2 regions of the Janthinobacterium sp. GMG2 genome follow, and region 1 is predicted to be linked to the other one. Evidence: predicted binding sites of a transcription regulator. Region 1 holds the regulator's gene; the other holds the start of a gene.
The links. The regulator sigma-54, encoded in region 1, starts transcription at its own class of promoters, with help from an activator protein. The targets are predictions, from matches to a motif close to TGGCANGNAANCTGCTTT.
Positions count from the first base shown of each region.

Region 2: urtA (urea ABC transporter substrate-binding protein) is a predicted target of sigma-54. The motif match lies at 6,785-6,802, and genes of this name have one in related genera.

Region 1 is NZ_JAXAWA010000003.1:605,761-621,850, forward strand. It holds gene SKZ59_RS14830 (sensor domain-containing diguanylate cyclase) at 1-300, shown strand, start outside; gene SKZ59_RS14835 (monovalent cation:proton antiporter family protein) at 301-2,280, opposite strand; gene SKZ59_RS14840 (KpsF/GutQ family sugar-phosphate isomerase) at 2,365-3,399, shown strand; gene SKZ59_RS14845 (KdsC family phosphatase) at 3,399-3,932, shown strand; gene lptC (LPS export ABC transporter periplasmic protein LptC) at 3,975-4,586, shown strand; gene lptA (lipopolysaccharide transport periplasmic protein LptA) at 4,612-5,193, shown strand; gene lptB (LPS export ABC transporter ATP-binding protein) at 5,193-5,948, shown strand; gene SKZ59_RS14865 (RNA polymerase factor sigma-54) at 5,953-7,431, shown strand; gene hpf (ribosome hibernation-promoting factor, HPF/YfiA family) at 7,501-7,863, shown strand; gene SKZ59_RS14875 (enoyl-CoA hydratase/isomerase family protein) at 7,997-9,082, shown strand; gene rapZ (RNase adapter RapZ) at 9,083-9,946, opposite strand; gene hprK (HPr(Ser) kinase/phosphatase) at 10,430-11,365, opposite strand; gene SKZ59_RS14890 (PTS sugar transporter subunit IIA) at 11,402-11,884, opposite strand; gene queF (NADPH-dependent 7-cyano-7-deazaguanine reductase QueF) at 12,218-13,060, opposite strand; gene ilvA (threonine ammonia-lyase, biosynthetic) at 13,195-14,730, opposite strand; gene SKZ59_RS14905 (YqaA family protein) at 14,932-15,423, shown strand; gene SKZ59_RS14910 (DUF3683 domain-containing protein) at 15,682-16,090, shown strand, end outside.
Region 2 is NZ_JAXAWA010000002.1:33,815-49,904, reverse strand. It holds one part of gene SKZ59_RS06220 (IS5 family transposase) at 1-166, opposite strand, end outside; gene SKZ59_RS06215 (HNH endonuclease signature motif containing protein) at 253-993, opposite strand; gene urtE (urea ABC transporter ATP-binding subunit UrtE) at 1,158-1,856, opposite strand; gene urtD (urea ABC transporter ATP-binding protein UrtD) at 1,863-2,693, opposite strand; gene urtC (urea ABC transporter permease subunit UrtC) at 2,690-3,811, opposite strand; gene urtB (urea ABC transporter permease subunit UrtB) at 3,808-5,391, opposite strand; gene urtA (urea ABC transporter substrate-binding protein) at 5,479-6,732, opposite strand; gene SKZ59_RS06185 (DUF4349 domain-containing protein) at 6,931-7,719, opposite strand; gene SKZ59_RS06180 (transglutaminase family protein) at 7,741-8,346, opposite strand; gene SKZ59_RS06175 (DUF2760 domain-containing protein) at 8,612-9,193, shown strand; gene SKZ59_RS06170 (Hsp70 family protein) at 9,190-11,070, shown strand; gene SKZ59_RS06165 (Hsp70 family protein) at 11,073-13,835, shown strand; gene SKZ59_RS06160 (GFA family protein) at 13,936-14,334, opposite strand; gene SKZ59_RS06155 (CHASE2 domain-containing protein) at 14,396-15,937, opposite strand; gene SKZ59_RS06150 (serine hydrolase) at 16,058-16,090, opposite strand, start outside.

The DNA.
Region 1 (16,090 bases):
CTGGGCCGCTTCGGCGGCGAGGAGTTTGTCGTGCTGCTGATCGATGCCGACCTCGACAGCGCGACCTTCGTGGCCGAACGCATCCGCGCCAGTATCGCCGGCACCATGTTCGACTTGCCGGGCAGCGCGCAGGCGTGGGTCAGCGTGTCGATCGGCGTGGCCAGCCTGGAAAGGGACGCGGCGCTGCTGCCGATCGAAACGGTGGCGCAGCAACTGGTGGCGCACGCGGACCAGGCCCTGTACCAGGCCAAGTCCGATGGCCGTAACAAGGTCGTCAGCTGGAAAGCGCAGCGCGATTGATTATTTCAACAGCAAGGTCTCGGCTTTGGCCACGGCGTCGGCCGTGCCGCGCAGCACCACCACGTCGCCGCTGGCCAGCTGCGTCTCGGGGGTAACTTCTAGGCGGCCGCGGCCGCGGCGGATAGCCGTCACAAACGCGCCGCAGCCGGCCACGTCGACCGCACTCAAGGGCAGTCCCACGCAATGCGCGTCCTCGCTGACGGTGACCGTATGCAGGCGTTCCAGCTCGGCATCGTCGCCCGCGTCGCTGGAACCGTGGAAATAGCCGCGCAGCGAGGCATAGCGCTCCTCGCGCGCCGCCTGCACCCGGTGCACCACGCGGCGCAAGGGCACGCCCATCATGATCAAGGCATGCGAAGCGAGCATCAGGCTGCCTTCCATCAATTCCGGCACCACTTCGGCCGCGCCCGCCTTCTTCAACTGGTCGAGGTCGGTATCGTCGTGGCTGCGCACGATGACGGGCAAGGTCGGCGCCATTTCGTTCAGCAGATGCAATAATTTCAGTGCCGAGGGCGTGTTGGCATACGTGATCACGACGGCGCTGGCCCGGTAGATGCCGGCCGCCACCAGGCTTTCGCGCCGGCCCGCATCGCCATACGAGACGTTGGCGCCGGCCAGCTGCGCTTCCTGCACCCGTTCCGGATCCAGGTCCAGCGCGTGGTATTCGATTTTTTCTTCCGCCAGCAGGATGGCCAGGCTTTGCCCGCTGCGCCCGAAGCCGGCGATCAGAACGTGTTTTTGTGACGCCATGGTGCGGGTGGCGATCCTGGTCAGCGCCAGCGACTGCATCATCCAGTCGTTGGCCGCCAGTTTCATGACGATGGCGTCCGACTTGGCGATGAGGAAAGGCGCCACCAGCATCGACAGCACCATCGAGGCCAGCACGACCTGCACGACGAACGGGTCCATCAGCTTGATGCCGCCAGCGAGGTTCAGCAGCACGAAGCCGAACTCTCCCGCCTGCGCCAGTCCCAATCCCGTGCGCAAGGCCACGCCGTTGCTGGACCCGAACAGCCGGGCCAGGCCCGCGATCAGCGCGAATTTCAGCAGCACGGGGCCGCACAGCAGCAGCAAGACGAGCCACCAGTTGTCGAGCACCACGCGGATGTTGAGCAGCATGCCGACCGTGATGAAGAACAGGCCCAGCAGCACGTCGCGGAAGGGCTTGATATCCTCTTCCACCTGGTGCTTGAATTCCGTTTCGGAAATGAGCATGCCGGCAACAAATGCGCCCAGGGCCAGCGACAGCCCGGCCCGTTCCGTGATCCACGCCGCGCCCAGGGTAATCAAGAGCAGGTTGAGCATGAACAATTCTTGCGAGCGGCGCTTGGCAACGATGGTCAGCCAGCCGCGCACCATCTTCTGGCCGATGAACAGCAGCAAGATTAGTACGACCAGGGCCTTGCCGCCGGCCCAGGCCAGGGTTTCGGCCAGGTTGTCCGAATCGCGCGTGAGGGCGGGAATCAGGATCAGCAACGGCACGACGGCCAGATCCTGGAACAGCAAAATGCCGATGATCTTGCGCCCGTGTTCGCTTTCGAGCTCGAGCCGCTCCGTGAGCATTTTCGAGACGATGGCTGTCGACGACATGGCCAGCGCGCCGCCCAGGGCGAACGCGGCTTGCCAGCTCAGGTGGATGTAGGCGGACAGGTAGCGCCCGACGAACCAGCCGAAGACGACGGTGGCGATGATGGTGGTGACCACCTGCGCCATGCCAAGGCCGAAGACGATGCGCCGCATGGCGAGGAACTTGGGTAGAGAAAACTCGAGCCCGATGGAAAACATCAGGAAGACGACGCCGAACTCGGCCAAGGTATGGCTGGCCTCGTTTTCGGCCGCCAGGCCCAGCGCATGGGGGCCGATGACGATGCCAACGGCCAGGTAGCCCAGCATGGGCGGCAAATGCAACATTCTGAAAGCGACCACGCCCAGCACGGCGCTGCCGAGTAACATCAGGGTCAGTTCAAGCGAGGAAAACATGGGTTGCCCGGTACGGTCAATGGAAATCGTTGTTTGTTGTGACTGGCAAGTTTTTTGCTTTCCTAATTCGTTTATACTTTGGGCATGAGTGTAACCCATGAAAAAACAATGCTGAAAGCTTTTGATCGAATTGACATGCAAGCGACGACTGAGCGCGCTGTCGCGCTGGCCCGCACCACCTTGCAGATCGAGTCCGACGCCATCGTTGCGCTGCACGCGCGCCTTGCCACGGACGACAGCGTGGGCCGCGCCGTGGCGCTGTTGCTGCAATGCAAAGGAAGAGTCGTCGTCTCCGGCATCGGCAAGTCCGGCCATATCGCGCGCAAGATTGCCGCCACCCTCGCTTCCACCGGCACGCCGGCCCTGTTCGTGCATCCGGCCGAAGCGGCCCATGGCGACCTGGGCATGGTCACCTCGGACGATGCTTTTATTGCCATATCGTACTCGGGCGAGTCGTCCGAACTGATGGCCATCATGCCTGTCGTCAAGCGCATGGGCGGCGTACTGATTTCCATGACGGGCAAACCGAATTCCAGCCTGGCCCAGCTGGCCGATGTGCACCTGGATATTTCTGTTGAGAAAGAAGCCTGCCCACTGAACCTGGCGCCGACGGCCAGCACCACCGTCACCCTGGCCCTGGGCGACGCGATCGCCGTGGCCTTGCTCGACTTGCGCGGCTTCAAGGAAGAAGATTTCGCCCGCTCGCACCCGGGCGGCGCCCTGGGTCGCCGCCTGCTCACGCATGTGCATGACGTCATGCGCAGCGGCGAAAGGGTGCCGAAAGTGCCGGTAGAGGCATCCCTGCTGCAGGCGCTGGAAGAAATGACGAAGAAGGGCATGGGCATGACGGCCATCGTCGACGCGGACAACCGCCCCGTGGGCGTGTTTACGGATGGCGACTTGCGCCGCATGTTCGAGCGCGTGCAGGATTTCACGCAAGTGGCGATCCGCGACGTCATGCATGCGCAGCCGCGCAGCATCGCGCCCGAACGCCTGGCCGTCGATGCCGTGGCCGTGATGGAGCAGTTCCGCATCAACCAGATGCTGGTCGTCGATGCCGACGGCAAGCTGGTGGGCGCGCTGCATATCCATGACCTGACGCAAGCGAAGGTGATCTGATGGACAGCGTGGCGGACAACCTGGCGCGCGCGGCCAAGGTCAAACTGATGATCTTTGACGTCGATGGCGTGCTCACCGACGGCAGCCTGCATTTCGGCCCCGATGGCGAGATGATGAAAACGTTTAATGTGTATGATGGCCTGGGCATCAAGCTGCTGCAGGAATCGGGCGTGCAGACGGCCATCATCAGCGCGCGCCGCTCGTCCATTACGGCACGCCGCGCGCAAGACCTGGGCATTACCCATGTGCACCAGGGCGGTCACGACAAGCTGACGCCATTTCGCGAACTGCTGGCGCTGACGGGCTTGACGGAAGAGCAATGCGGCTATATCGGCGACGATGTCATCGATGCGCCCATCCTGAAACGCGTCGGTTTTGCCGTCAGCGTGCCGGGCGGGCGTCCGGAAGCGCAGGACCTGGCGCACCATGTGACGCAGGCCGGCGGCGGCCGCGGCGCGGTGCGCGAGATCTGCGAATTCCTGCTGCGCGCCCAGGACAACTATGCGCGCGTCATGGCGCCGTTCCTGGAGTGAGGCGCACCTTGCCGCCAGTGATATTGGAAAGAGTGAAACCCTATGCGTAAGCCAGGAGGCGCCCATCGCTGGCGCACGATTTTTACCCTGCTGGGTGCGGTTGTTGTCGCGCTGGCCAGCTTTTGGCTGCTCGAAGTGATGAACAAGAACAGCCAGGACATCAAGGCCAGCAAGCATCTGGATGAGCCCGATTATTTCATCACCAATTTCAGCCTGGTGCGCATGGATTTGACGGGTAAGCCCAGCTATATCGTGTCGGGCACCAAGCTCACGCATTATCCGGCCGACGATTCGTCCGATATCGACCAGCCCTTCGTGCGCAAGCTCACGCCCGGCATGCCGCCGTTGAACATGAATGCGGAACTGGCGCATATCGACCAGGACAATACCAGGCTGCAACTGCACCGCAAGGTCGTGATCGACCGCGCGGCCAGTCCGAAGGCGCAGAACCTGACGGTCAGGACGGAAGCGCTGACGGTGTTTCCGGACGAGGAAAGAATGGAAACGGACGTGCCTGTCGATATCCTGACGGGCACCTCGCGCCTCAATGGCATCGGCATGAAAGCCAATAACGCCACGGGCGTGGTGGAAGTGCAGAATGCGCTGCGCATGGTCCTCCCGCCGAAACCGCGCCCTGCCGCGGCGGCAAAATGACAGAATGAAACAAGGAAACCATACTATGAAGAACATCTTGCTGTTGACCGTATTTTCGCTGGCCATCATGGGCGTGGCGCATGCCGAGAAAGCCGATTCCGAGAAGGAAGCCGTCATCACGGCACGCAGCGGCCACGTCGATGACGTCAAGCAGGTGCGTACCCTGACGGGCGACGTCGTGCTGGTCAAGGGCACCCTGACCATGAAGGCGGGCCGGGCATTGATCACGGAAGACCCGCAAGGCTATCAGTTCATCACCTTCTGGGCCGATCCCGGCAAGCTGGCCACGTTCCGCCAGAAGCGCGATGGCGCGGGCGACCTGTGGGTCGAAGGCGAAGCGGAGCGCGTGGAATACGACAACAAGACGGAAGTGGTGAAACTGTTTTCCAAGGCCAAGCTGACGCGCCTGGAAGGCACGAAAGTGACGGACGTGGCCAATGGCGCCTTCATCTCGTATGACAGCCGCAAGGAAGTATTCAAGATGGAAAATTCCGACAGCGGCACCAGCACCTCCGATGGCGGCAGCGTGCGCATGGTGATCCAGCCGAAGACCAAGGCGCCGGAAGCGGAGAAAGCGCCGGCCACGCCTGCGCCAGGAAAGAAATAATGGACAATACTCGTTGCGGCAGCACCCTGATCGTTCGCGGTCTGCAAAAAACCTATGGCAAGCGGCAAGTCGTGCATGATGTCTCGCTGCAAGTCGAATGCGGCGAAGTGGTGGGTTTGCTGGGCCCGAACGGCGCCGGCAAGACCACCTCGTTCTACATGATCGTCGGCCTGGTGCCGTCGGACGGCGGCAGCATCGACATCAGCGGCGTGGACATTTCCAGCCTGCCGATCCACCGCCGCGCGCAGATGGGCCTGTCCTATCTGCCGCAGGAAGCGTCCGTCTTCCGCAAGCTGACGGTGGAAGACAATATCCGCGCCGTGCTGGAAATCCAGACCGTCGAAGGCCGTCCTTTGAAGAAGGCCGAGATCGAGGAGCGCCTGGATAAGCTGCTGGCCGATTTGCAGATTGAAAAGCTGCGCGAGAACCAGGCCCTGTCCCTGTCGGGCGGCGAGCGCCGCCGCGTGGAAATCGCCCGCGCGCTGGCCACGGATCCCCGTTTCGTGCTGCTCGATGAACCGTTCGCCGGCGTCGATCCGATCGCCGTGATCGAGATCCAGCGCATCGTGCGCTTCTTGAAGGAGCGCAATATCGGCGTGCTGATCACCGATCATAATGTGCGCGAGACGCTGGGTATTTGCGACCGTGCCTACATCATCAACCAGGGCTCGGTACTGGCGTCGGGACGCCCCGACGACATCATCGCGAACGAGTCGGTACGCCGGGTCTATCTGGGCGAACACTTCCGCATGTAAGCCAATGAAACAATCATTGCAGCTGCGCACTTCGCAGCACCTGGCACTGACGCCGCAGTTGCAGCAATCGATACGCCTGTTGCAATTGTCGACCCTGGAATTGCACCAGGAACTCGAGCAACTGCTGACGGACAATCCCCTGCTCGAGCGCCTCGACGATCCGCTCGACCGTTCGCTGCGCCTGCTGTCGGACGGGGCCTTGAGTTCCACGGCGGCGCCGGCCGAAGCGCCGCCCCAGCCGCCAGGCCAGGAGGCGCCCGCGGCGCCAGCCGAAGCGGAAACCTTTGACGGCGAGGCGGGCGAGGGTCCGGCCGCGGCGGATGGCGGCGACAGCGACTGGAGCGAGGCGAGCCGGGGCAAGGCGCCCGACGACGAAGATTCCCGCCCGCAACTCGAGGCCCATCACTGCACCCTGCGCGAACACCTGATGGAGCAGATGCGCGTGACGGTGCTTGAATTGCGCGACCGCGCGCTGGTCGAGCTGATCATCGACGCGCTCGACGACAATGGCTACCTGGAAGAGTCGCTCGACGACATCCTGGCGCGCCTGCCGGAAGAGCTGGAAATCGACGCCGACGAGATGCGTACGGCCTTGTCGCTGCTGCAAAGTTTCGATCCGCCCGGCGTGGGCGCGCGCAATGCGTCCGAATGCCTGGCGCTGCAGATCAAGCGCTTGCCGCACATCGCCATGGTGACGCGGCGCATGGCGCTCGTCATCGTGGAAAAGCACCTGGCCTGGTTTGCCCAGCGCGATTTCAACAAGCTGAAAAAAGCCCTCGATTGCGACGATGAAGACTTGCGCGAAGCACAGACGGTGATTCGCCAGTGCAATCCGCATCCGGGCGCCGTGTTCGCCTCGGACGTGTCCGATTACGTGGTGCCCGACGTCGTCGTCAAGCGCGCGCGCAATGGCTGGCAAGTGACCCTGAACAATGACGTCATGCCGCGCCTGCGCGTCAACGCCATGTACGCCAACCTGCTCAAGCAGGGCAAGGGCGAGGGCGCCATGGGCGCACAGTTGCAGGAAGCCAAGTGGCTGATCAAGAATATGCGCCAGCGTTTCGACACGATCCTGCGCGTGGCACAGGCAATAGTAGAAAGACAAAAGAACTTTTTCTCGCACGGGGCCGTTGCCATGCGCCCCCTTGTGCTCCGTGAAATAGCTGATACACTGGGTTTACACGAGAGTACTATCTCGCGGGTAACAACTCAAAAGTACATGCTGACCCCGCACGGCATGTTCGAGTTGAAATATTTCTTTGGTAGCCACGTCGCCACCGAAGCGGGGGGCGAAGCGTCATCGACGGCGATACGGGCATTGATCGTGCAACTGACAGGAGCAGAAGACCCTAAAAATCCTTTATCCGACAGTAAGATTGCGGACATGCTGGGGGAACAAGGCATGGTGATTGCGCGACGTACTGTTGCCAAATACCGGGAAGCGTTGAAAATTCCGCCAGTGAGCCTGCGTAAGTGTTTGTAAGTTTTTTTCGGTTCCTCTGCGGGCCGGATAGGATGGACCGCACGAACCCGATCATCTTTAGGAGTGTGTATGAATCTCACCATCAGCGGACATCATCTCGAAGTGACACCAGCCATCCGTGAATACGTACAAACGAAGCTGGAACGCGTGAAACGTCATTTCGATCAAGTTATCGATATCGCCGTGATTCTGACCGTGGATAACCTCAAAGAGAAAGAAAAACGTCAAAAGGCCGAAGTCAACCTGCGTTTAAGTGGCAAAACCGTCTATGTGGAAAGCCTGGCACAAGACCTGTATGCCGCGATCGATGCCCTGATCGACAAGCTCGATAGGCAAGTGATGAAATACAAAACCAAAGTGCAAGGGCACGGTAAAGAGGCGATCAAGCATCTGCCAGACAACTCCGAGGAAGACGCCGTCGTCGCCGTTTAAGGCCACCCGCTTCCAGCAGTTGTGATCAACTAAGGGCGCACATTGCGCCCTTTTTTGCGCCCCTACCTTTTGAACACAATGTTCCCCGCGCAGGCGCTAGAATGTTTGTACTTTTACTTTTTTCACGCCTGCCATGAGCGACTTCGTCCAGACTTCCATCCGCAACCGCACGGGCCATATCGTGCTCGACCGTCCGAAAGCCTTGAATTCCCTGTCGCTGGAGATGGTGCGCGCCCTGAGCGCGGCCCTGCTGGCCTGGCGCGACGATCCGCAGGTGGACGCCGTCGTGATCCGATCGAGCAGCGAGAAAGCACTGTGCGCCGGCGGCGACATCCGTTTCTTCTACGATGCGGGCCTGGCCACACCGCAAGGCGGCAGCGCCTTGCTGGAAGATTTCTTTACGGAAGAATACGCGTTAAATCATGTGATCCATTTCTATCCGAAACCGTATATCGCCGTGATGGATGGCGTGGTGATGGGCGGCGGCATGGGCGTGGCGCAAGCCGGGCCCGGCAACCGCCTGCGCATCGTCACGGGCCGCACGCGCATGGCCATGCCGGAAGTCAATATTGGCTTGTTCCCCGATGTGGGCGGCAGCTATTTCCTGTCCCGCCTGGCCGGCCAGCTGGGCCTGTACCTGGGCTTGACGGGCTTGACGATCAGCGCGGCCGACGCCCTGTACACGGACCTGGCCGATGTCTACCTGCCCGAGGCGCAGATGGGGGCGCTGCTGGCCCTGTTCGAGTCAACGCCGGGCGAGGCCTTGCCGGTGGCCATCAAGGCGCTGGCGGCGCCGTTCCAGGCCGAGGCGGGTATCTCCTCGCTGGCGGCGGCGCGCGCGGCGCTGGACCGTCACTTCGGCGCGGGTTCCGTGGCGGCCATCATGGCCTCGCTGGCGCAGGACGACAGCGCGTTCGCCAGCAAGGCGCTGGCGGCCATGCGCCTGCGCTCGCCTTTGATGATGTCGGTAACTCTGGAATTGCTGCAGCGCGGGGCTCACTTGGGCGTGGCCGATTGTCTGCGTCTGGAGCGCACGGTGGTGCGCCACAATTTCGAGCATGGCGAAGTGCTCGAAGGCGTGCGCGCGCTGGTGGTCGACAAGGACAATGCGCCGCGCTGGAATCCTGCCAGCCTGGACGAGGTCGACGCTGCCATGGTGGCGCGCTTTTTCGCACCGGTCTGGCCGGCGTCAGCGCATCCGCTGCGCCACCTGAATTAACTAGGAGCGTTCGCGGTGGCGCAGTACGACGCGCTCGTTGGGGCCGAAGTATTGCGCCAGCCGTTCCGCCATGTACACGGAGCGGTGCTGGCCGCCCGTGCAACCGAGGGCCACCGTCAGGTAGCTACGGTTGTCGGACTTGAATGACGGCAGCCATTTCTCGATGAAGGCGCGGATGTCGGCCAGCAGTTCCAGCGCGCTCGGCTGCGCGTCGAGGAAGGCGATCACGGGCGCGTCGCGGCCATCGAGTGGGCGCAGCGCCAGGTCGTAATACGGGTTAGGCAAGGCCCGCACGTCGAAGACGAAATCGGCGTCCAGCGGCACGCCCAGCTTGAAGGCGAACGATTCGAAGAACAGGGTCAGCGGTGCGCGTTCGGAAGCGATCATATCCTTGATCCAGGCACGCAATTTGTTGGCGCTCAGTTCGGACGTGTCGATCACGTGGCCCAGCTGTTCGATGGCCGACAGGCGTTCGCGCTCTTCCGAGATGCACTCGATCAGGGTGCGGCGGCTGGCCGGATTCTGATTCGGACGCAATTCGTGCGACAGCGGATGGCTGCGCCGCGTTTCCGAGAAGCGCGCCACCAGCGAATGCGTGGTGGCCGTCAAAAACATGACCTTGACGTCGTGCCCCTGGTCGCGCAGCAGCGCCACATTGTGCGGCAGGCTGACGAGCGACTCGGCGCTGCGCGCATCGACGGCGACGGCCAGTTGCGGTGTACCTTCGTCGAGCAGGGTTTGCACCAGGCTGGGCAGCAAGGCCGGTGGCAGGTTGTCGACACAATAATAGCCGGTATCTTCCAGCACATTGAGCGCGACGGATTTACCGGAGCCGGATATTCCGGTGATAAGGACGATATGCATAGCCCGATCATACAATAAAGATCGGCACTCTGCTCCAAGGCAATTATCTTTACAAATTATTGCAATTTGGACTGTGGTATTTCTTTGCTGCACACGTCAACCATGTTGTCGGATTACGCGGGGCCTTGCCCCGCCTCGGCGGCCCCGCTAATCCGACCTACATTGCTAATCCCCGCTCATTGCGAGTCGTTGGTGCAGCAGGGAATTCACGCAGCACTGCTGCGTGGCTGTGTAACGGTTCGCCCTTGCAAGGGCGAACTCCTTGGCAACATTAATCGCCACTCATGGCGAGTCGTTGGTGCAGCAGGGAATTCACGCAGCACTGCTGCGTGCCTGCGTAACGGTTCGCCCTTGCAAGGGCGAACTCCTTGGCAACATTAATCGCCACTCATGGCGAGTCGTTGGTGCCGCAGGGAATTCACGCAGCACTGCTGCGTGCCTGCGTAACGGTTCGCCCTTGCAAGGGCGAACTCCTTGGCAACATTAATCGCCACTCATGGCGAGTCGTTGCCGCTCCATGAACTCCTGCAAGGTATCGATGCCGCGCAGTTGCAAAATGGTATTGCGTACGGCCGCTTCCAGCAGCACGGCGATGTTGCGGCCGGCGGCGACGGGGATGACGACCTTGCGCACGGGCAGGCCCAGCACGTCTTCCGTCGGGAACAGGAAAGGCAGGCGCTCGACTTCTTCTTCCAGCGCGTTGCGGCGCACGAGATGCACGATCAGTTTCAAGCGCATCTTGCGGCGCACGGCCGTTTCGCCAAAGATGGCCTTGATGTCGAGTAAGCCCAGGCCCCGCACTTCGAGCAGGTTTTGCAGCAGGGGCGGGCAGCGCCCTTCGATCATGTTCGGCGCGATGCGCGAGAATTCGACGGCGTCGTCTGCCACCAGGCCGTGGCTGCGCGAAATCAGTTCCAGCCCCAGCTCGCTCTTGCCCAGGCCCGAATCGCCGGTGATCAGCACGCCCACGCCCAGCACGTCCATGAACACGCCATGCATGATGATGCGCTGCGCCAGTTTTTTGGACAGGTAGACGCGCAGGAAGTCGATCACTTGCGCGGCCGGCAGCGGGGTGGAGAACAGGGGAATGTTTTGCTCGTCGCAAATGGCGAGAATGTCGGGCGGCGTTTCCAGCCCTTGCGCGATGATCAGCGCGGGCGGACCGCCGGCGATCAGCTCGCCGATCACGTGGGTGCGCGTATTGACCTTCAGGCGCTGGTAGTAATTGATTTCCTGGTGGCCGAAGACCTGGATGCGGCCCGGATGGATCAGGTTCAAGTGGCCCACCTGGTCGGCGGCCGACGAGACGTCGCCCGAGATCAGGCGCTCGCCGCCGGGGAAGCCGGCGAACCAGCCCAGTTGCAGACTTTCACGATTATCGTCGTACAGGCGTTGTATCGTCAGCGGCGTTTGCAACATGGCAGTCTTCTTCAGGAGTGGAGGAATACCTGAAGTTTAACCCGCCGCTTGCAGACTGGGTTGCCAATTGACGATGCGCGAATGCACGGATTTCGGTTCCGGATCCGTGGCCAGCGCCGTACGGAAGGCATCGTCGGAAAACATTTCGGCGATTTCCGACAGGATTTCCAGATGTTGCTGAGTGACATGATCAGGAATCAGCAGGAAAAACAGCAGATTGACGGGCTTGCCATCGGGCGATTCGAACGGAATCGGCTCGGCCAGGCGCACGAAGGCGCCCAGCGGCGATTTCAAGGTTTTACTGCCCTTGACTCTGCCATGCGGCACGGCCACGCCATGGCCCAGACCAGTCGAGCCCAGGCGTTCGCGGGCAAACAGATTGTCCGAAACGGTAGAGCGGGCGATGCCGTAATTGTTTTCGAAGATCAGGCCGGCTTGCTCGAAGGCGCGCTTTTTACTGGAGACTTCCAGGTCCAGCAGGACGTTTTCGAGGGATAGTATTTTGCTAAGATTAGTCATGACACTCAATGAAATGGTGCAATGCGCAGAGGGCTTGCGAGCCGAATTATAGGCCTGTTTCGGCGGCCTGTAACGCCAATTCTCAACAGTATACGCCCGCTGCGGGCGCAGTGGGCGCTACAGCCCACGTGGCCATCATTTTAGCAAAAAAATAACATCGGCGTGTATCGGCTATTTCTTGATTAAAAACACGGCGCGCGCCGGTTTTTCCGCCGCCGAATGCCGATTTTCCGATTTTTCAGCGTCTATGACATGCTCTGCGGCACTACTGCAACGTTGTTTTAAAACACAGCCAACATTCCTGTTGGCATGGTTTTGCGGTGTTGCGCGGTGTTACTGGCGCGCATTGCGCAGATTGCCCGGCATCGTACCCGTGCTGAAATTGCTGCGCCATGGATTGATATCGAGGCCGCCGCGGCGCGTATAGCGCGCATACACGGACAGTTTTTGCGGCTTGCACTGACGCAAGATATCGACAAAGATGCGCTCCACGCATTGCTCGTGGAATTCATTGTGCTCGCGGAAACCGATCAGGTAGCGCAACAGGCTTTCCTGGTCGATCTGCGGCCCCGCATAGTCGATCTGCACGCTGCCCCAGTCGGGCTGGCCCGTTACCAGGCAATTTGATTTGAGCAAGTGCGAGACGAGTTTTTCTTCCACCGGCGCTTCATCCAGGGCGGCTTTCAGCAGCAGCGGCGAAGGCGTGTATTGCGTGATTTCCAGGTCCAGGCGGTCGAGCAGCACGCCGTTGAATTCGCCCATTTTCAGTTTGCCGAAATCTTCCTGCAAGGTCAGTTCCACTTGCACGGGCGCGCCGAAGCCGTTCGACAAATCCTGCTTGAGCAGGGCCAGCAGCGCTTCGGGGTTGTCCAGCTTGGTCTGGTTGAACGAGTTCAGGTACAGCTTGAACGATTTCGACTCGATGATGTTCGGCGAATCGGCCGGCGCGCTGACCTTGGCGATGGCCACCTGCGGCTTGCCGCGCTGGTTCAGCCACGACAGTTCATACGCATTCCAGATATCGAGGCCGAAGAAGGGCAGAGTGCCGCGCAGTTCCAGCTCGTCGCGCTTGCCCTGGCGTGGAATCGGAAACAGCAATTCCGGCGCGTAATCGGTGCGGTAGGCGGAGCTTTTGCCCAGGGGAGATTGTTCGGCGAGATCGTTGGTGGTGGTCATGGTCGTGTGGCGTGAATTCAGTCAAGGATGCATGGTAGCCTATTTCAGCCCAACGGCAAGGACAGGGGTCAGACCCAACGGGGGAATGCGCCCCGGTGGGGCGCATTCCGATCGCGAAGCGACTGACCCTGCTATTACCCAAGGAACAGTTTGTACACAGGATTGCTGCTCTCATCCCAGTAACGGTACCCGAGGGTATCGAGGAAGCGGGCAAATTCGCCCATCTCATCGGGCGGCACTTGCAGGCCGATCAGGATGCGGCCCACGTCGCCGCCCTGGCTGCGGTAATGGCACAGGGAAATATTCCAGTTCGGCGCCATGCTGTCGAGGAAACGCATCAGCGCACCGGGGCGCTCGGGGAATTCGAAGCGGTACAGCAACTCGTCCTGGGCCAGCCGGCTCTTGCCGCCCACCAAGTGGCGGATGTGCGACTTGGCCAGTTCGTCGTGGGTCAGGTCCAGGGTCTTGAATTCGTGCTCCTCGAAGGTCTTCGCCAGCACGCTCGACTCATGCCGGTCGGCAATTTGGATGCCGACGAATACGTGCGCGGCTTTTTCATCGCTGATGCGGTAATTGAATTCCGTCACGTTGCGCGCGCCGATGAGCGAGCAGAAACGCTTGAAGCTGCCCCGCTGTTCGCGCATGGTGACGGCAAACACGGCTTCGCGGAATTCGCCCAGTTCAGCCCGTTCCGCCACAAAACGCAGCCGGTCGAAATTCATGTTCGCGCCGCTGGCGATGGTGACCAGGGTTTCATTGTTGACGGGGTGCTTGGTGAGGCTGGCCCGTTCCACATAGGCCTTGGCACCGGCGATGGCCAGCGCGCCGGACGGCTCCAGAATGCTGCGCGTATCCGTAAACACATCCTTGATGGCGGCGCAGATGGCGTCCGTGTCGACCGTGATGATTTCATCGACATACGCCTGCACGAGACGGAAGGTTTCCTCGCCGGCCAGGCGCACGGCCGTGCCGTCGGCAAACAGGCCCACGTCGTTCAGGGTGACGCGTTCGCCGGCCTTCAGCGAGCGGGCCATGGCGTTCGAATCGACGCTTTGCACGCCGATGATCTTGATGTCGGGGCGAATCTGTTTCACGTAGGCGGCAATGCCGGCGATCAGGCCGCCGCCGCCGATGGGCGCGAAGATGGCGTGGATGGGGCCGGCGTGCTGGCGCAGGATTTCCATGCCGATCGTGCCCTGGCCGGCGATCACGTCCGGGTCGTCGAACGGGTGCACGAAGGTCAGCTTCTGTTCCTTTTCCAAGGTCAGCGCATGGTTATAGGCATCCGTGTAGGACTCGCCGTGCAGCACCACTTCCACGTTCACGCCGCCCCGTCCCTTGACCGCCTCGACCTTCACCAGCGGCGTGGTGGTCGGCATGACGATGACGGCACGGCAACCCATGCGTGCGGCCGACAGGGCCACGCCCTGGGCATGGTTGCCGGCCGAGGCGCAAATCACGCCGCGCTTGCGTTCCGCTTCGCTGAGCTTGGACATCTTGTTGTAGGCGCCACGAATCTTGAAGCTGAACACGCTTTGCATGTCTTCGCGCTTGAAGTAAATCTGGTTGTTCAGGCGCTGCGACAGGGCAGGGGCCAGTTCCAGCGGCGTTTCGGTGGCGACGTCATAGACGCGGGCGGTCAGGATTTTCTTGAGGTAGTCGATGTTCATAGTCTGCAAGCAAGTGATTCTGGGCCAGAAAGGGTCTGGAGCGTGTCTGTCGATAGCGGCGGCGCCGCGGCGGATAGCCTGGCGACAATAATGCTCTGTGGAACTGCGGGCGGGTATGCCTTTGCCGGCCGGCGCGATGTGTGCGGCGCCCAGGCTGCTCTTCATTATAATGGAGAGCCTTACTGCATCGCGAAGTGTTCCATGATCGAATCCGCAATCGCCTGGCTGCTGCAGCTGATCGCAGCACCGGAAGTCGGGCTGACATCGGTCTTTCTGATCAGCTTTATTTCCGCCACCTTGCTGCCGCTCGGCTCGGAGCCGGCCGTGTTTGCCGTCATCAAGGCCAATCCCGCGCTGTTCTGGGCCGCCATCGGCGTGGCCACCCTGGGCAATACCCTGGGCGGTATCGTCGACTACTGGCTCGGCTACCGGGCCAAGCAGGCGTTCGCCAAGGAGCGCGACACGCGCTGGTTCCGCTGGCTGGCCCGCTATGGCGCCAAGACCATGCTGCTGGCCTGGCTGCCCCTCGTGGGCGACCCCCTGTGCACTTTGGCTGGCTGGCTCAAGCTGCCGTTCTGGCCCAGCGTTGCCTACATGGCCGTCGGCAAGTGCGCGCGCTACCTGACCATGACGGGCTTGCTGCTGTACGTGCCCGATGGCGTATGGCACCGGATCGGCCAGATGCTGGCCTGAATGGGACTGCCTGCAACGCCAGTTTGCCCCATTTTTGGGCAGGTCGATAGTTTGCAATAGAGTCCGATTCTTGGCATTTTTGCGTCAAAAAATCATGGAAACTGGTTTTTTATTCGCGTAAAAGAAGGCTTTTCCATATTTGCTATGGGGGCGGATGAGGTGCTTAAACCTTGGGCGGCATAAGGCTGTTCCCGCATGGTGCGGCGCAATAAGATAAAATGGCCCTTTAGGGTCCAGTCTATATCGTCACCACACTCCATGAACGCTCCCGCACAAATCCAAGCTTTACTGGCAGAAACGCCGAATGGTCCCGCAGCAAGCCGCCTGCGCGAAATCCCGTATAACTACACGTCGTTTTCCGATCGCGAGATCGTCATACGCTTGTTGGGGGAGGACTCCTGGCGCCTGCTCGACGAGCTGCGCGGCGCCCGCCAGACGGGCCGTTCCGCCCGCATGCTGTACGAGGTGCTGGGCGATATCTGGGTCGTGCGCCGCAATCCCTACCTGCAGGATGACTTGCTCGACAATCCGAAGCGCCGCCAGGGCTTGATCGATGCCTTGCATCACCGTCTGGCCGAAGTCGACAAGCGCCGCCTGTCCATCGATGCGGCCGGCGGCGACGCGCTGGTGGCCGGCGAAGCGCCGGAAGTGGCCAAGGCGCGCAGCG
Region 2 (16,090 bases), on a different contig from region 1:
GAGGAAGATATTCCCAAGGCAAGCCTGTCTTGAGGACAAACAGGATGCCGGTCAAGGCGGCGCGGTCGTCAATGCGAGGGCGTCCTCCCTTTGGCGAAGGATGATGTACTGGCAATAAAGGCTGGATCAGCGCCCACAGGTCATCAGGAAGAAGTGCTTTGGCCATGTGAACGGCTCCCGAAAACGATGTCAGGTGGGTTTGACCAGCTTCGGGGCCGTTTGTTTCTCTAGGCGACGTTTTGTTAGGAGTTCTTAATTGGCCTTCACAATATACTGGCCATATTCATTTTGAAGGCATGGATCGACATATATCAGTTGATGGTTCGTATTCAGCATAATGAGATGTGCATCGAGTGCCCTGTGCAAATCGGCCCGGAGAGGAATACCGTCATCTGCACCGTTATCGCCATCTTGCCAGCTTTTGCCAGGCAGATGGGCTGCTTCCAGAAGCGCGTCAACACTGCAATGGGTAACCACACACTTGAAGTTATTTTTAGCAAAAACAGCTTTCCTGAAAGCACTTTGCTGCAGCCTTACTTTGACTTCCGCCATACGGAAACATGGCCCACCCTGTCCGGCATCATCACTCGACCTTATATAATAGGAATAGGTAACAGCACCGTCCTGCTTCAGGATTGCCCGCAACGCACTTTGCGCGTCGCTGGCATCCTCCCAGTCCACAACTTCATAACACTGAACATTTGTCAAAATGAGCTTATTACGTCCGTTGGCCGGCTCACATGCTTCGAATCCCTGATAGTCCCCAGCATAAACCAATTTCTTTTTTTCAACAAAGTGAATACCAAATGCACTGCCTGCAGAGACCTGAACGGGTGTGCCACTCCAGTTGCCATTCAGATAGCGGTTATTTTGTTGATCGTAGTGAAAACGGTCTTCAGCTTTCGGATCAATGTTTTTGGTGATAACTGCTGGCCAAAGAACTGTTTGGAATAAAGAAAGCAGTTCCGCCGCGTCAATTTGTATAGGATTCAAATGTATCTCGCTATAAATAGGGCCATGTTAGCCGTGCTTTTATAGTAATGCATCGGGGAAATTAAATGAATTTTATTTTGAAATTCCGCTACCCCCTTCCAATCATCCATAACAAGATTGCTCTTTTAATGAATATTAATGGAGAATCCCACCTTAGCTAGCTGTCACACGGCCAGGTGCCGCTTCACGTCCTCGCCATCCATCTGTTCCGCCTTGCCGCTGGCGACGACACTGCCGCGCGACAGGACGATGAATTCATCGGCCAGCTCGCGGGCAAAATCGAAATACTGTTCGCACAGCAGGATGGCCATGTCGCCACGTTGTTTCAGCAAGGAAATGACCCTGCCGATATCCTTGATGACGGAGGGCTGTATGCCTTCCGTCGGCTCGTCAAAGATGATCAGCTGCGGCTCGGCCAGCAGGGCGCGGGCGATGGCCAGTTGCTGCTGTTGCCCGCCGGACAAATCTCCGCCGCGCCGCTGCAGCATCTCTTTGAGCACTGGAAACAGCTCATACACGTGGGGATCGATGCGCGACGCTTGTTTGCCCCGCTTCACCGCCATGCCCATCAGCAAGTTTTCCTCGACCGTCAGGCGCGCAAAGATGTCGCGCCCCTGCGGCACGTAGGCAATGCCCAGCTTGGCCCGCGCATGCGGCGTCAGTTTCGTGATGTCGCGCCCCTGGAAGACCACCTTGCCCTGCGCCACGGGCAGCACGCCCATCAGGCATTTGAGCAAGGTCGTCTTGCCCACGCCATTGCGCCCCAGCAAGGCCAGGCATTCGCCCTTGCGCGCCGACAGATTGATGCCGCGCAAGGTGTGCGAGGAGCCATAGTATTGATTCAATTGCTCAACTTCCAGCATATGTGTTCACCTTCCCAGATAGACTTCGATCACGCGCTCGTCGGCTTGCACTTCGTCCATGCGGCCCTGCGCCAGCACGGCACCCTCATGCAGCACGGTGACGATGCCTTGCTGGGCAATGTCAGTCACAAAACCCATGTCGTGCTCGACCACCATGATCGAATGCTTGCCGCGCAATTCATTGAGCAATTCCGCCGTGCGCGCCGTTTCGGCATCGGACATGCCGGCCACCGGTTCGTCCAATAGAATCAGCTGCGGCTCCTGCATCAGCAGCATGCCAATTTCCAGCCACTGCTTTTGCCCGTGCGACAGCAAGCCGGCTGGCCGCGCTTCCTGGCCGTTGAGGCGAATCAAGCGCAAAATCGCTTCGATCTTGCCTGCCTGCTCGGATGTCAAACGGGCAAACAGGGTGGGCGCCACGCGCTTGTCCATCTTCATCGCCAGTTCCAGGTTGTCGAACACCGTGTGCTGCTCGAACACGGTGGGACGCTGGAACTTGCGGCCGATACCCGCGTGGGCAATCTGCGCTTCCGTCATCGTCGCCAGATTCATGGTCTGGCCAAACCAGGCCGTGCCGGACGTGGGTCGCGTCTTGCCGGTGATCACATCCATCATCGTCGTCTTGCCCGCGCCGTTAGGGCCGATGATGCAGCGCAATTCGCCCACGGAAATGTCGAGACTGAGCTTGTTGATGGCCTTGAAGCCGTCGAACGACACGCTGATTTCTTCCAGATACAAAATGGCACCATGCGTCGTATCGACGCCCTCGCCTTTCACGCGCGAATAGCTGGCGCCCGTCTCTGTGCCGGCCATGCCGGGCAACATGCGGATACTCATGCGGCCTCCTCTGCCACGACGGCCGTTTTCTTGCGTTTGAGCTTGTTCAACACACCGAGCATGCCTTGCTGCATGAACAGGGTGACGACGATGAACAGCAAGCCCAGCGCGAACAGCCACAGTTCCGGCAAGGCGGCCGTGAACCAGCTTTTCAAGCCGTTGACGGTGAAGGCGCCCAGGATGGGACCGATCAGGGTACCGCGTCCGCCGACGGCCACCCACACGACCATCTCGATGGAGTTCGCCGGCGACATTTCGGACGGGTTGATGATGCCCACCTGCGGCACGTACAGGGCGCCGGCGATACCGCACAGCACGGCCGACAAGGTCCAGACGAACAGCTTGAACCACAGCGGGTTGTAGCCAAGGAACATCAAGCGCGCCTCGCTGTCGCGCACGCCCTGCAGCACCCTGCCCAGTTTCGAGCGGACGATGGCACGCGCGCCGATCAAGGCCGCCAGCAGGAAGGCCAGGGTCAGCAGGAACAGCACGGCCCGGGTAGCGGGCGCCGTGATGTCATGGCCAAGGATGGTCTTGAAATCCGTGAAACCGTTGTTGCCGCCAAAGCCGGTGTCATTGCGGAAGAACAAGAGCATGAAGGCATACGTCATCGCCTGCGTGATAATGGAAAAATACACGCCCTTGATGCGCGAGCGGAAGGCAAAATAACCGAAGACAAACGCCAGCACGCCCGGCACCAGCACGACGAGGGCCATGCAGTACCAGAAATGTTCCGTGAAGGCCCAGTACCACGGGTAGGTTTTCCAGTCGAGAAAGACCATGAAATCGGGCAAGCTGCTGTGGTACTGGCCCTGCTCGCCGATGGCTCGCATCAGATACATGCCGTGCGCATACGCGCCCAAGGCAAAGAACACGCCGTGGCCCAGGGACAGGATGCCCGTGTAGCCCCAGACGAGGTCCAGCGCCAGCGCGGCCAGCGCGTAGCACATGAACTTGCCCACCAGCGCCACCGTGTAAGCGGACACGTGCAAGGCATGGCCTTCGGCAAACGCCAGATTAAAAGTCGGCAATAGCGCCGCCAGCAGCGTGCATGCGGCAATCGCCAGCCAGACGGGCCGCGTGAACAGGCCCTGCTTGGATTGATAGGAGGTAGTCATTCGACGCTGCGTCCCTTCATGGCAAACAGGCCCTGCGGCCGGCGCTGGATGAAAATGATGATGAACACGAGAATGGCGATCTTCGCCAGCACGGCGCCCGCCACCGGTTCGAGGAATTTGTTCACTTCGCCCAGCCCCAGCGCAGCGATGACGGTGCCGGCCAGCTGGCCCACGCCGCCGAGCACCACCACCATGAAGGAATCGACGATGTAGCTTTGGCCCAGGTCCGGCCCCACATTGCCCAGCTGCGACAGGGCCACGCCGCCGAGCCCGGCGATGCCGGAACCGAGGCCGAAAGTCAGCATGTCGACCTTGCCCGTGGCCACGCCCACGCAATCGGCCATCCGGCGGTTTTGCGTCACGGCCCGCACGAACAGGCCCAGCCGTGTCTTGTTGAGGATCAGCCACACGGCCATCACGACAAGGACGGCGAAGACGATGATGGCCAGCCGGTTGTACGGCAGCACGAGGCCGCCCAGCACCGTCACGCCGCCCGACATCCAGGCGGGATTGGCCACTTCCACGTTTTGCGCGCCGAAGATCGTGCGCACCGTCTGCATGAGGATCAGGCTGATGCCCCAGGTGGCCAGCAGGGTTTCCAGCGGCCGCCCATACAGCCAGCGAATCACCGTGCGCTCGAGCGTCACGCCCACCAGTCCCGCGACGAGAAAGGCGGCCGGCAAGGCGGCCAGCAGGTAGGCATCCTGCAGGCCAGGCAGATAGGTGCGGAAGAACAGCTGGCACAGATACGTCGTGTAAGCGCCTATCATCAGCAATTCGCCATGCGCCATATTGATGATGCCCATCAAGCCGAAGGTGATGGCCAGCCCCAAGGCGGCTAACAGCAGCACGCTGCCCAGCGAAATGCCGTAGAACACATTGCCGGCGAATTCCATGCGCGCCACTCGTCCCTTGATCTGGCCCATGGTGTCGATGGCGGCCAGCTGCACGGCTTCGTCCGGCTCGCCGCCCTTGTCCAGCATGGCTTGCAGCACGGGCAGCAGCCGGGCATCGCTACTGCCCGCCAGGTCCTGCACAGCCTGCTTGCGCGTGGCGGCGTCTGGCGCATGCAGATTGGCGCTGGCGATCAGCACTTGCAATATCTGCTGGATCTCGGCATCGCTCTCTTGCGCCAGCGCCTTGTGGATCAGGGGCAGCTGCGCGGGATCGACGGATTGCTGCAGCGCCTGCGCAGCGGCCAGCCGTGTGGCCCGCTCTGGCGCCAGCAGTTTCAGCCCCGACAAGGCACCAGCCACGGCCGAGCGCAAGCGGTTGTTGACCATGACGCCGTCGATACCGTCCGGCAGCGGCACGCTCTTGCCGTTTGCCGGGTCATATGCCTGCTCGCCGTCGACGATGTAGACCTTGCCGTCGGGCGCTGCATACAGGCTGTCGTCTTGCAACGCTTGCAGCACCTTGGCAGCCTCGGGCGTGGCCAGGGCGGCGATCTGGGCGACGGCAGCGACTCTGGCGTCGGGGTCGTCGCCGGATAGCGGTTTGAGCAGGTTGGGGGAAATGGCTGCCTGCGCAGACAGCGGCAACAGGCAAAGTAATAACAAAATACGACGTAGCAGACGCATGCGGAAAGACCTCTCATCGTTACTTCAGCCCAAGCGAAATCTGGGGTCAGACCCGTCGGGTCTGACCCCGGCCTTTCTGCTGCTAACTCATAACTTCTGCTTACCCTCATTCCCCTTGATAAACGGGCTCCAAGGCTGTGCACGTATCGGTTCCTTGGTTTTCCACACGACATTGAATTGCCCATCGGCCTTGATCTCGCCGATCATCACGGGCTTGTGCAGGTGGTGGTTCGTGGCATCCATGGTCAGGGTGAAGCCCGATGGCGCCTTGACGCTTTGGCCGGCCATGGCGGCGATCACCTTGTCCGTGTCCGTCGACTTGGCTTTTTCCACGGCTTGCGCCCACATGTGGATGCCGACATAGGTCGCTTCCATCGGGTCGTTCGTCACGACCGAACCCGCGTTCGGCAGTTTTTGTGCCACAGCGTAAGCCTTCCACTGCTTGATGAAGGCCGTATTCACGGGGTTCTTGACGGACTCGAAATAATTCCATGCCGCCAGATGACCGAGCAATGGCTTGGTATCGATGCCGCGCAGCTCTTCCTCGCCCACGGAAAACGCGACGACAGGCACGTCCGTGGCTTTCAAGCCCGCATTGCCCAGCTCCTTGTAGAACGGCACGTTCGAATCGCCATTGATGGTGGATATAACGGCTGTCTTGCCGCCCGTGGAAAACTTCTTGATGTTGGCGACGATGGTTTGATAGTCGGCGTGGCCGAACGGCGTGTAGACCTCGCTGATATCGCTATCTTTGACGCCCTTGCTTTTCAGGAAGGCACGCAGGATCTTGTTGGTGGTGCGCGGATACACGTAATCCGTGCCCAGCAGCACGAAGCGCTTGGCGCCGCCGCCATCCTTGCTCATCAGGTACTCCACTGCCGGGATCGCTTGCTGGTTCGGCGCGGCACCCGTGTAAAACACATTCTTTTCCAGCTCCTCGCCCTCGTATTGCACCGGGTAAAACAGCAGGCTGTTGAGTTCCTTGAACACGGGTAAAACCGACTTGCGCGACACGGACGTCCAGCAGCCAAACACGACAGCCACTTTATCCTGCGCCACCAGCTGGCGCGCTTTTTCCGCGAACAAAGGCCAGTTCGACGCCGGGTCGACGACGACGGCTTCCAGTTTCTTGCCCAGCACACCGCCCTTGGCATTGATCTCGGCGATCGTCATCAAGGCCACGTCTTTCAGCGACGTTTCGGAAATGGCCATGGTGCCCGACAGCGAGTGCAAAATGCCCACCTTGATCGTATCGGCGGCCAGGGCTGCCTGCATGTAAGTGGAGGTGGCAAGGGCCAGTGCGCCGGCGGCGGCCGCTTTCAGGATGATGCGTCGTGACATGGGGACTCCTGTGATGGGTTCGTGGGGGTCGAGCTGGGCATACGATGTTGTTAAAGCAGAATGCATGCCAGCGCCAGCAGGTGTCCGCCATGGTGCACGCGGCTCCCGCCGCACGAAAAAAAACCTGGCTGCACAAGGACTGTGCAGCCAGGTTTCAAATTGCCGTAAAACGGTGCGCCGGACGCTACAATCCCGGCATCAATCCTTGCGCGGCGCTCCACGCAGGCGGCGCCAGCCCTTGCGTCCCAGCGGGAACAGCAACACGAAAGCGATCAGCCACGGCAGGATGTAGGCCATGGCCGTGATGGCGTTGGCCACGCCTTCCGACAGGTTGTCCGTGAAATTGCCCAGCGAGCGCTTGACGGGCGTCCAGAACGATTGCTTGCCTTCCGCACTGATGGCCACGTTCAGCAAGTCCGTATCGATGCGCTGCATCAACAGCGCGTCGGCCGCCGTCGCCTGCTCCAGTTCCACTTGCACGGTGGCCAGTTCCTTGGTCACCTTGATGAGGGCGTCGACATTCGTGCCCGAGCGCTTTTCCAGGTCTTGCAATTGCGCCTGGTATTGCTTGAGCATCTCCAGGCGTTTCTTGCTGTCGAGCACGGGGCGGCCCAGGTCTTCCACCTTGGTGCCCTGGCTGGTGACGTCGCCTTCGGCCGCGACCAGCGCGACAAGCTTCTTGATGCCGGCCGGCTTGGCGCGCATGCTGATGCGCGCATGCACGTAGCGCCCGCTGTCGAGGCTGGAATCGAGCAGCAGGCAGCCGTTTTCCGTATCGGCCTTGCAGGCGGCAACGACTTTTTCATACAGGGGCCGCACTTGCGCCTCGTGCGTATCGACGCTGACATTATGTTCATAGGCAAGAAACTCGCTGCCCTTTTCCTTGCCATCGAGACGCGCGGCGCTCGACTGCCCGCCGCTCTCGCCCTTGCCGCCGCAACCGGCCAGCAACATCAGGCCGATCAGACCTACATACACTTTTTTCATGATTTCTTTCCTGGATTATTTTTACAGCGGCAGCAATGTGATATCGGGCAGGTGCGCCGCCACGTCGTGCACGGTGGCGTATTGCGTCAGCGACGCCACCACCTGCGGCAGCGGTTCCGCCCAGATTTCCGGCAAGTCGCGCTCTTCGGGCGCCAGCACGGGAAAGGCCAGCTGCTCGCGTGGCGGCACAAAGGCGGCATCGACGCCGGGTTTGTTGCCGCGCGCATCGATGCGGTACCAGCCAAACTCCTGCAGATACACGGCATTCAAGCAATGCAGGCAAAACGGCGGCCCCACTTCGCCGACGGCCAGGCGCTGGTAGCACAGGCCGGCAGGAATGCCGTTGGCGCGCAGCAGCGCGGCCAGCAGATGGCTCTTCGCATAACAGTATCCCGTTCCATGCTGCAAGACGTCGGAAGCGCGGCAAGTGACGGGATTGCGCTGGTAATCCCAGCTGTGTGCCACCTCGTCGCGCACGAAGGCAAAGCAGCGGGCCGCGATGGCGGCGTCGCCCACGGCACCGGCCGCCAGTGCGGCCGCCTTGGCGCGCACGGCCGGATGGTCGCTGTCGATGTAGGTGCTGCTGGCTAGATATATGGAAAAGTCGGGGGAAAAGTCGGTAGACATGGCATAAAGGCAATGCGAAAAGATAATGCGCGATTTTAGTCGAAGCTTCGCAACATTCACCGTTTCTTTGCGCAGGAACAAAGAAAATCCACGCGTCAGGCCCGCCGTGCCGGGGGCGGCGACTTTGGCGGCGGCCCGGTAGCTGGTATCATGCGGGCAAACACAGCCGACCGTACAGGCCCGGCACAAGCACTACCCTGCGAAGCGGCCCCGCCACCGGGCGCGCCGCCGACGCCACCCTACAGATCAGAGAAACGAGTTCCCTATGAGCACTTCATCGTCCCACCCATCGTTCTGGCGCCGTGTCCCGCTGGCTTTCGGCGCCTTCTTCAGCACCCTGTCGGATGCAGCCTATGCGGCCCGCGTGGAAAAGCTGTCCCTGCCCGAGGCTGCTCCCGTCGCGCCAGCGGCCCCGGCGCCAGCCCCCGTGCCGACACCGGCCGCCGCGCCCGTCATCTTGAAAGAAGCGACGCCGGACGCCGCCTTGCAATTGCTGGCCCTGCTGCAACGCGAAGCGCGCTTGATCGACTTCACCCAGGAAAACCTGGGCAGCCATGCGGACGCAGACATCGGCGCGGCCGCCCGCGTCGTGCATGAAGGCTGCGCCAAGGTCATGCGCGAATACTTCACCATCGACGCCGTGCGCCAGGAAGCAGAGGGCAGCCGCATCGTCCTGCAGGAAGGTTTTGATTCTGCCCAGGTGCGCCTGACGGGCAACGTGGTCGGCTCGGCGCCATTCACGGGTACCCTCAGCCACCGCGGCTGGCGCGCGTCCAGCGTGCGCCTGCCGAAACTGAGCGCGCAGCACGACGCCGCCATCCTCGCACCGGCCGAGGTGGAACTGTGAACGACACAACGAACGCCACCCCGAACACCGCGCGCTACGCCATCGGCATCGACCTGGGCACCACCCACAGCGCCCTGTCGTATGTGAACCTGGTCGAGAGCGACGGCGAGCAATCGAGCCACGGCGTGCTGAAAGTGCCGCAACTGTCGGCGCCGGGCACGGTCGAAGAATTGCCGCTGCTGCCATCGTTCGTCTACCTGCCGCACGCCGATGAAGTGGCGGCCGGCGACCTGGCCCTGCCCTGGGTCACCGAAGAAGCCGAAGCGCCGTTCGTCGTCGGCGAAATGGCCCGCAGCCGCGGCGCCACCACGCCGATCCGTCTGGTATCGAGCGCGAAAAGCTGGCTGTGCCACCCGGGCGTGGACCGCCACGCGGCCATCCTGCCGAACGACGCACCGGCGGAAGTGGCGCGCATCTCGCCGATCACGGCCGCTACGCGCTACCTGACGCACTTGCGCCAGGCCTGGGACAACGCCCACCCGCAAGCGCCATTCGCCGAACAGGAAATCACCGTCACGATTCCCGCCTCGTTCGACCCTGCCGCGCGCGAGCTGACGATGGAAGCGGCGCAGGCGGCCGGCTACACCTCGCTCACTCTGCTGGAAGAGCCGCAAGCGGCCCTGTACAGCTGGATCCAGACCAGCGAAGGCCGTTGGCGCAAGGAAGTCAAGCCGGGCGACATCATTTTAGTGGTCGACGTAGGCGGCGGCACCAGCGACTTTTCGCTGATCGCCGTGCTCGAACGCGACGGCGTGCTGGAACCGCACAGGGTCGCCGTCGGTGAACACATCCTGCTCGGTGGCGACAATATGGACCTGGCGCTGGCCCACCTGGTGGCGCGCAAGCTGGCCGCCAACGGCACCCAGCTCGACGCCTGGCAAATGCGCGCACTCACGTATGGCTGCCGCAGCGCCAAGGAAAGCCTGCTGGCTGACAGCGGCATGGAAACGGCGCCGATCGTCGTGCCGAGCCGCGGCTCGAAACTGATCGGCGGCTCCATCCGCACGGAACTGACGCGCGCCGAAGTGTCCACCTTCATCCTCGACGGCTTCTTCCCGCAAGTGGAAGCGTCGAGCCGCCCGGCCGTGCGCACGCGCGCCGGCCTGACGCAACTGGGCTTGCCGTATGCGCAGGACGCGGCCATCACGCGCCACCTGGCCGCCTTCCTGGGCCGGCAAGTGGCGGCGACTGCCGAACTGGAAGGCTTTGCGGGCCGCCAGTCGGCGGAAGCCAGCTTTTTGCACCCGACGGCCGTGCTGTTCAACGGCGGCGTCTTCAAGTCCGACTTGCTGGTCCAGCGCATCATGGCGACCGTCAACGACTGGCTGTACATGGAAGGCGCGGAACCGGCGCGCATGCTGGCCGGAGCCGACTTGGACCTGGCCGTCGCGCGCGGCGCCGCCTACTACAGCTACGTGCGGCGCGGCCATGGCGTGCGCATCCGCGGCGGCACGGCCAGTTCCTTCTATGTCGCCATCGAGTCGGCCATGCCGGCCATCCCCGGCATGGAACCACCGATACAGGCCCTGTGCGTGGCGCCGTTCGGCATGGAAGAAGGCAGCGAACTGGAACTGCCGGGCCAGCAATTCGGCCTCGTCGTGGGCGAACCCGTGCACTTCCGCTTCTTCGCCTCGTCCACGCGCCGCAACGACCAGATCGGCGACTTGCTCGACTTCTGGGGTCCCGATGAACTGCAGGAACTGAGCGAAATCCAGGCGACGTTATCCGCCGAAGGCCGTCAGGCTGGCGACGTGGTGCAGGTCAAGCTGCACGCGCGCGTGACGGAAGCGGGCACCCTGGAACTGCTGGCCGTTTCCCCTGACGGCGCCGAGCGCTGGAAAGTGGAATTCGACGTGCGCGGCACGCCGCAGCCATAAGCATGCGCGGCGCTGAGGGCAAGCCGGCCTTCCTGGTCGGCATCGACCTGGGCACCACCAACACGGTGGTCGCCTATGCCAAGGCCAATGATGCGCAGGCTGAAATAAACCTGTTCGCCATCGAGCAGCTGGTCGCTCCCGGCGAAGTGGGTGCACGCCCGCTGCTGCCCTCCTTGCGCTACCATCCCGCCGCCGGCGAACTGGCGGCGGGCGACTTGCAGCTGCCGTGGCCACAGCAAGACCTGGAACATGCCGTGCTGGGCACCCTGGCGCGCCAGCTGGGCGCCCAGGTGCCGGGCCGCCTCGTTTCCAGTGCAAAGAGCTGGCTGTCGCACGCGAACGTGGACCGCCAGGCGCCCATCCTCCCATGGGGCGCCGATGCCGACGTGGCCAAGGTCTCGCCCGTGGCGGCCAGCGCCAGCTACCTCGCCTACGTGCGCGCCGCGTGGAATCACCGCTTCCCGCATGCTCCGCTGGAGGAGCAGGAACTGGTGCTGACCATCCCCGCCTCGTTCGACGAGGGCGCGCGCGCACTCACCCTGGAAGCGGCCCGCATGGCGGGCTTGCCCACCTTGCGATTGGTGGAAGAACCGCAGGCCGCTTTTTATGACTTTCTGCAGCGCCGGCGCGCCACCCTGCGCGACGACCTGGCCGACACGCGCCGCATTTTAGTCTGCGACGTGGGCGGCGGCACCACCGATTTCAGCCTGATCGACGTGGCCTTCGATGACGACGGCGAACCGCAGCTCACGCGCAGCAGCGTGGGCAACCATTTGATACTGGGCGGCGACAATATGGATCTGGCGCTGGCCCACCTGGTGGAAACGCGCATGGCCGCTGGCAACGAAGGCGGCATGAAACTGTCCGCCGCGCGATTGTCGCAGCTGATGGAACGCTGCCGCGCCGCCAAGGAACTGCTGCTGTCGCACGACGCACCCGAGAGCGCCACCGTCACCCTGCTGGGCGCGGGATCGCGTTTGATCGGCGGCAGCCGTTCCGCCGACGTCACGCGCGAGGAAGTGGCGGCCATGGTGGTCGACGGCTTCTTCCCGAAAGTGGAACTGGGCGACACAGCGAAAAAGGGCCGCGCCGGTATCGTCGAATTCGGCCTGCCGTATGCGCAGGACGCGGCCATTACGCGCCACCTGGCCAGCTTTTTGCAACAGCACCAAGGGGCACTGCCCGATACGCTGCTGCTGAACGGCGGCGTGTTCCGCGCCGACGCGCTGGCGCGCCGCCTGGCCGAGACTCTGGCGCACTGGCGCGGTGCTCCACTCACCATCCTGCATAACGATAATCCCGACGTGGCCGTGGCCCGTGGTGCCGTCGCCTACGCGCTGGCGCGACGCGGCCAGGCACCGCGCATCGGCGGCGGCTCGCCGCGCAGCTATTTCCTCGTGCTGGGCGAGACGGGCAAGGACCACCGCGCCGTGTGCATCCTGCCCCGTGGCAGCGCCAGCGGCGAAGAAATCCGCCTGACGGAGCGCCTGTTCGCGCTGCGCCTGGGCCGGCCCGTACGCTTCCACCTGGCCACGTCCCTCTTTGAGGCGGGCACGCCGCCGCAACTGGGCGAGATCGTCGATCTGGACGCCGGGGAATACTTGCGCCTGCCACCGCTGGCCAGCGTGCTGCAAGCGGAAAGCGGCGACAAGCGCGACATCACCGTGCAGCTGGCAACCGTCATGACGGAAGTGGGGACGTTGGAAGTGCACTGCGTGGCCGAAGCCGACGCCGGCCAGCGCTGGCTGCTGGAATTCCAGTTGCGCGCTGGTAAGGAAGAGCAAGGCGATGGCGAGGCTCAAGCCGTTTCACCACGCATCAAGGAAGCCATCGAAAAGATCGAACGCATCTTCGGCGGCAAGGCGCAAAAGGTCGACACCAAGGAAGTGCGCCAGTTGCGCCAGCACCTGGAACGGGGGCTGGGTGGACGCGAAAGCTGGGATACGCCGCTGCTGCGCCAGCTGTTCGACGCCCTGATGCTGCGCGCGCGCGGCCGGCGCCGCTCCGCCGAGCATGAGCGGGTCTGGCTGAACCTGACTGGCTACTGTTTGCGCCCCGGCTATGGCGATACGCTTGATCCATGGCGCATCGAGCAGCTGTGGGCCCTGTTCGACACGGGCGTCCAGCATCACAAGGATAACCAGGTGTGCGCCGAATGGTGGACCCTGTGGCGCCGGGTGGCCGGCGGCTTGAGCACGGAGCAGCAGCTGCGCCTGCTCGACGACTTCGCCTTCAACCTGCAAGCCGACGCGGCCCAGCGCGGCAGCCGCCCCGTCACCCTCGTCAACGGCAGCGACGTCGACATGCTGCGCCTGGGCGCCTCCTTGGAGCGCATCCCCGGCGCCTACAAGGCCGAAGTGGGCGCCTGGCTGATCAAGCGGCTGGAGAAAGCCGGCCGCGAAGCGGCGGACACGAACACCCTGTGGGCGCTGGCCAGGGTCGGCGCGCGCCAGCCCTTCCACGGCAGCGCGCATGAAGTGGTCGACAGCGCCACTGTGGCCGAATGGCTGCACGTACTGCTGGCGCTGGACTGGAAAAAGACGGAACCGGCGGCGTTTGCCGCCACTCACCTGGCGCGCATGACAGGCGACCGCTCGCGCGACATCGGCGACGAGCTGCGCGCCACCATCCTCGCCCGCCTGAAAGCCGTGGGCGCCCCACCGCTGTGGCAGGCCATGGTCAGCGAAGTGACGCAACTCGACGAAGCGAACACCAAGCGCATGCTGGGCGAGGCGCTGCCGCCGGGGTTGAAGCTGATAGGCTGACATCATTGATCACGTAGGTCGGATTAGCCCGGAGGGCGGAATCCGACAACATCGTCGGCAGCACCTGTCGGATTACGCGGCGTGCCGCCGCTAATCCGACCTACCCCTCGCTACGCTCCCCGCGATACCGCGGCAAACCATCGGCCAGTTTTACCCATTCCAGTTGCGTGTCCGTATAGATATGGCTGTGCGGCGGCAAGCGCCCTGGCTCATCGAGACTGCCAGTGGTCAAGCCGACCTCGTCCGGGTCGCGCTCATCCTCGAACGTCAGCTGCGTGCCGCAGCGGGGGCAAAAACTGCGCGTGCAGTGTTCGCTGGACGCATACAGTGTGGCCTGCCCCTGCAGCCAGCGAAAATTCGCCCTCGGCACGCTGAACCAGGCGACAAACGGCGCACCTGAGGCGCGGCGGCACATCGAGCAATGGCAAGCCGTTTCATGGAAGGCGCCCGTGCCCGCTTCGTAGCGCACGTCGCCGCATAAACATCCTCCGCTCAGCATGGCATCCTCCTGCAATTGAAAAGGCGCCCAGTGTAACGCCGCTGCGGCGCCACGGTTTGCGCTAGATCACGGCGATGATCAACAGCAGCACCGCCAGCGGCGCCTGCACCAGCACGATACCCGGATGCGTGCGGCGCAGCTGGGCCCACACGGACAGGCCCGGCACTTCCTCATGCGGATGGTGGGCTTCGTCGCGCAGCGACATCGCGTGCAGGAACATGCCGGCGATCAGGGGGCCGGGATTGACCCACCAGCCCTGCTCGAGCAAGCCGCGCGACAAATAGATGGCCAGCGCGCCGATGGCAAACGGCGAGGCCCATACGAGCGCCAGCATCAAACGGATGCCATAGAATTCCGCCAGGGTGCCCACGCGGTGCAGGCGGCTGACATCGTGGTCTTCCATGCGCCGGTCGATGGCCAGCTCGGCGCGGCCGTACAGGGTCCACAGGCCGCCGAACAGGCAGCCCAGCAGCACGCCGATGACGATATCGGCCACGAACACCGCATATTTATTGACGTCGGCCGTGCCGATGCCCAGCGACGTGTGGGCGGCCGCATGCAGGTGCAGGCCGGCCTGCTCGCCTTCGGCCGTCGTATAGCGGTCGCGCACGTCATAGGTGCTGCCGATATACACGACGTCCTTGCGCGGCGCTACGGCGTCCACACCGGCCTGGCCATCGATCAGCTTGACGCGCGTGCGCGTGGGGTTGAGGAATTGCGGCGCCACGGCGGCCGGGTGAAACGGCGCGGTGACGGCATTCTGTTCGGCCGCCGCCTTGGCGTCGCCGCGGATGACGGGTTCGAACGCCCAGCGCGCCAATGCCTTTTCGCTGTCCGTGCGCCGCGCCAGCTGGCACACGCGGCCGGCCAGCGCCACCACTTCCTTTTGCTCGGACAGGGCGGCCGGCATGGGCTGTTTCTGCTCCTGCTCGTCGGCGCCATGCGCCAGCTCGAAGGCGACGGCCGCCAGCACGGGGCTTTTCAGCTCGATGCGCGTGACGGCGCCCATGCGTTCGCGGATGCGCGGGCTGGCAAAGTGGATGCCGGCCGCGCAGCGCGCGCGTATCCACGGCAGGTTGGCGTTGCGGTCCGATTGTTCGGGCAGGATCAGCACCAGTTGCCGGCCATCGGCGGCCAGCCGGTCGAGCAGGCCGTCCAGCGGCCGCTCGCCCGCCTTGTGCTGTTCGTACACGGCTGGTGCCAGGTCCAGGTCGATGGCCAGCACCTTGCTGCCGCGCGCGGCGGCGCTTGCAATCAATTGCTCCAGGCGAGAACGCTCCAGCGGTTCGCGCTCGTCGAAGACCTGTTCGAACGCAGGCTGGTCGATTTCGATGATGCCGGGCCGGTAGGCGGCGCCCGGGTCCTTGCCCCGGTCCAGCAGCTGTTCCTGCGCCGCGCTGGCCCGCAGCATGGCCGCATCGAGCCATTCGAGCACGTGAAAACCTTCCAGCGCCAGCATCAGCGCGGCGATCAGGCTGGCGCCGATCACGTGGTGCAGCAGATGCGTGCCCGTCAGCTTGAAGGCGGAGCCCAGCTGGACGGCCGGCCACAGCAGGCGCCGCCAGAGCGGCGGGCGCGGTTGATCCGGCTGGCTGGTTTCCACGGTGCGCTCCCTTGCGTGCGATGCCTTAATTATCATTAAGGCAATAAATGATGACGAAAGGATAGTGTATTGCAGTTGTGTCCGTTTCGCCGCACGGCTGGCACGGGCCAACCTGGCAGCCTACTTCGGCCTGGCCAGCAGCAGCTTGCCCAG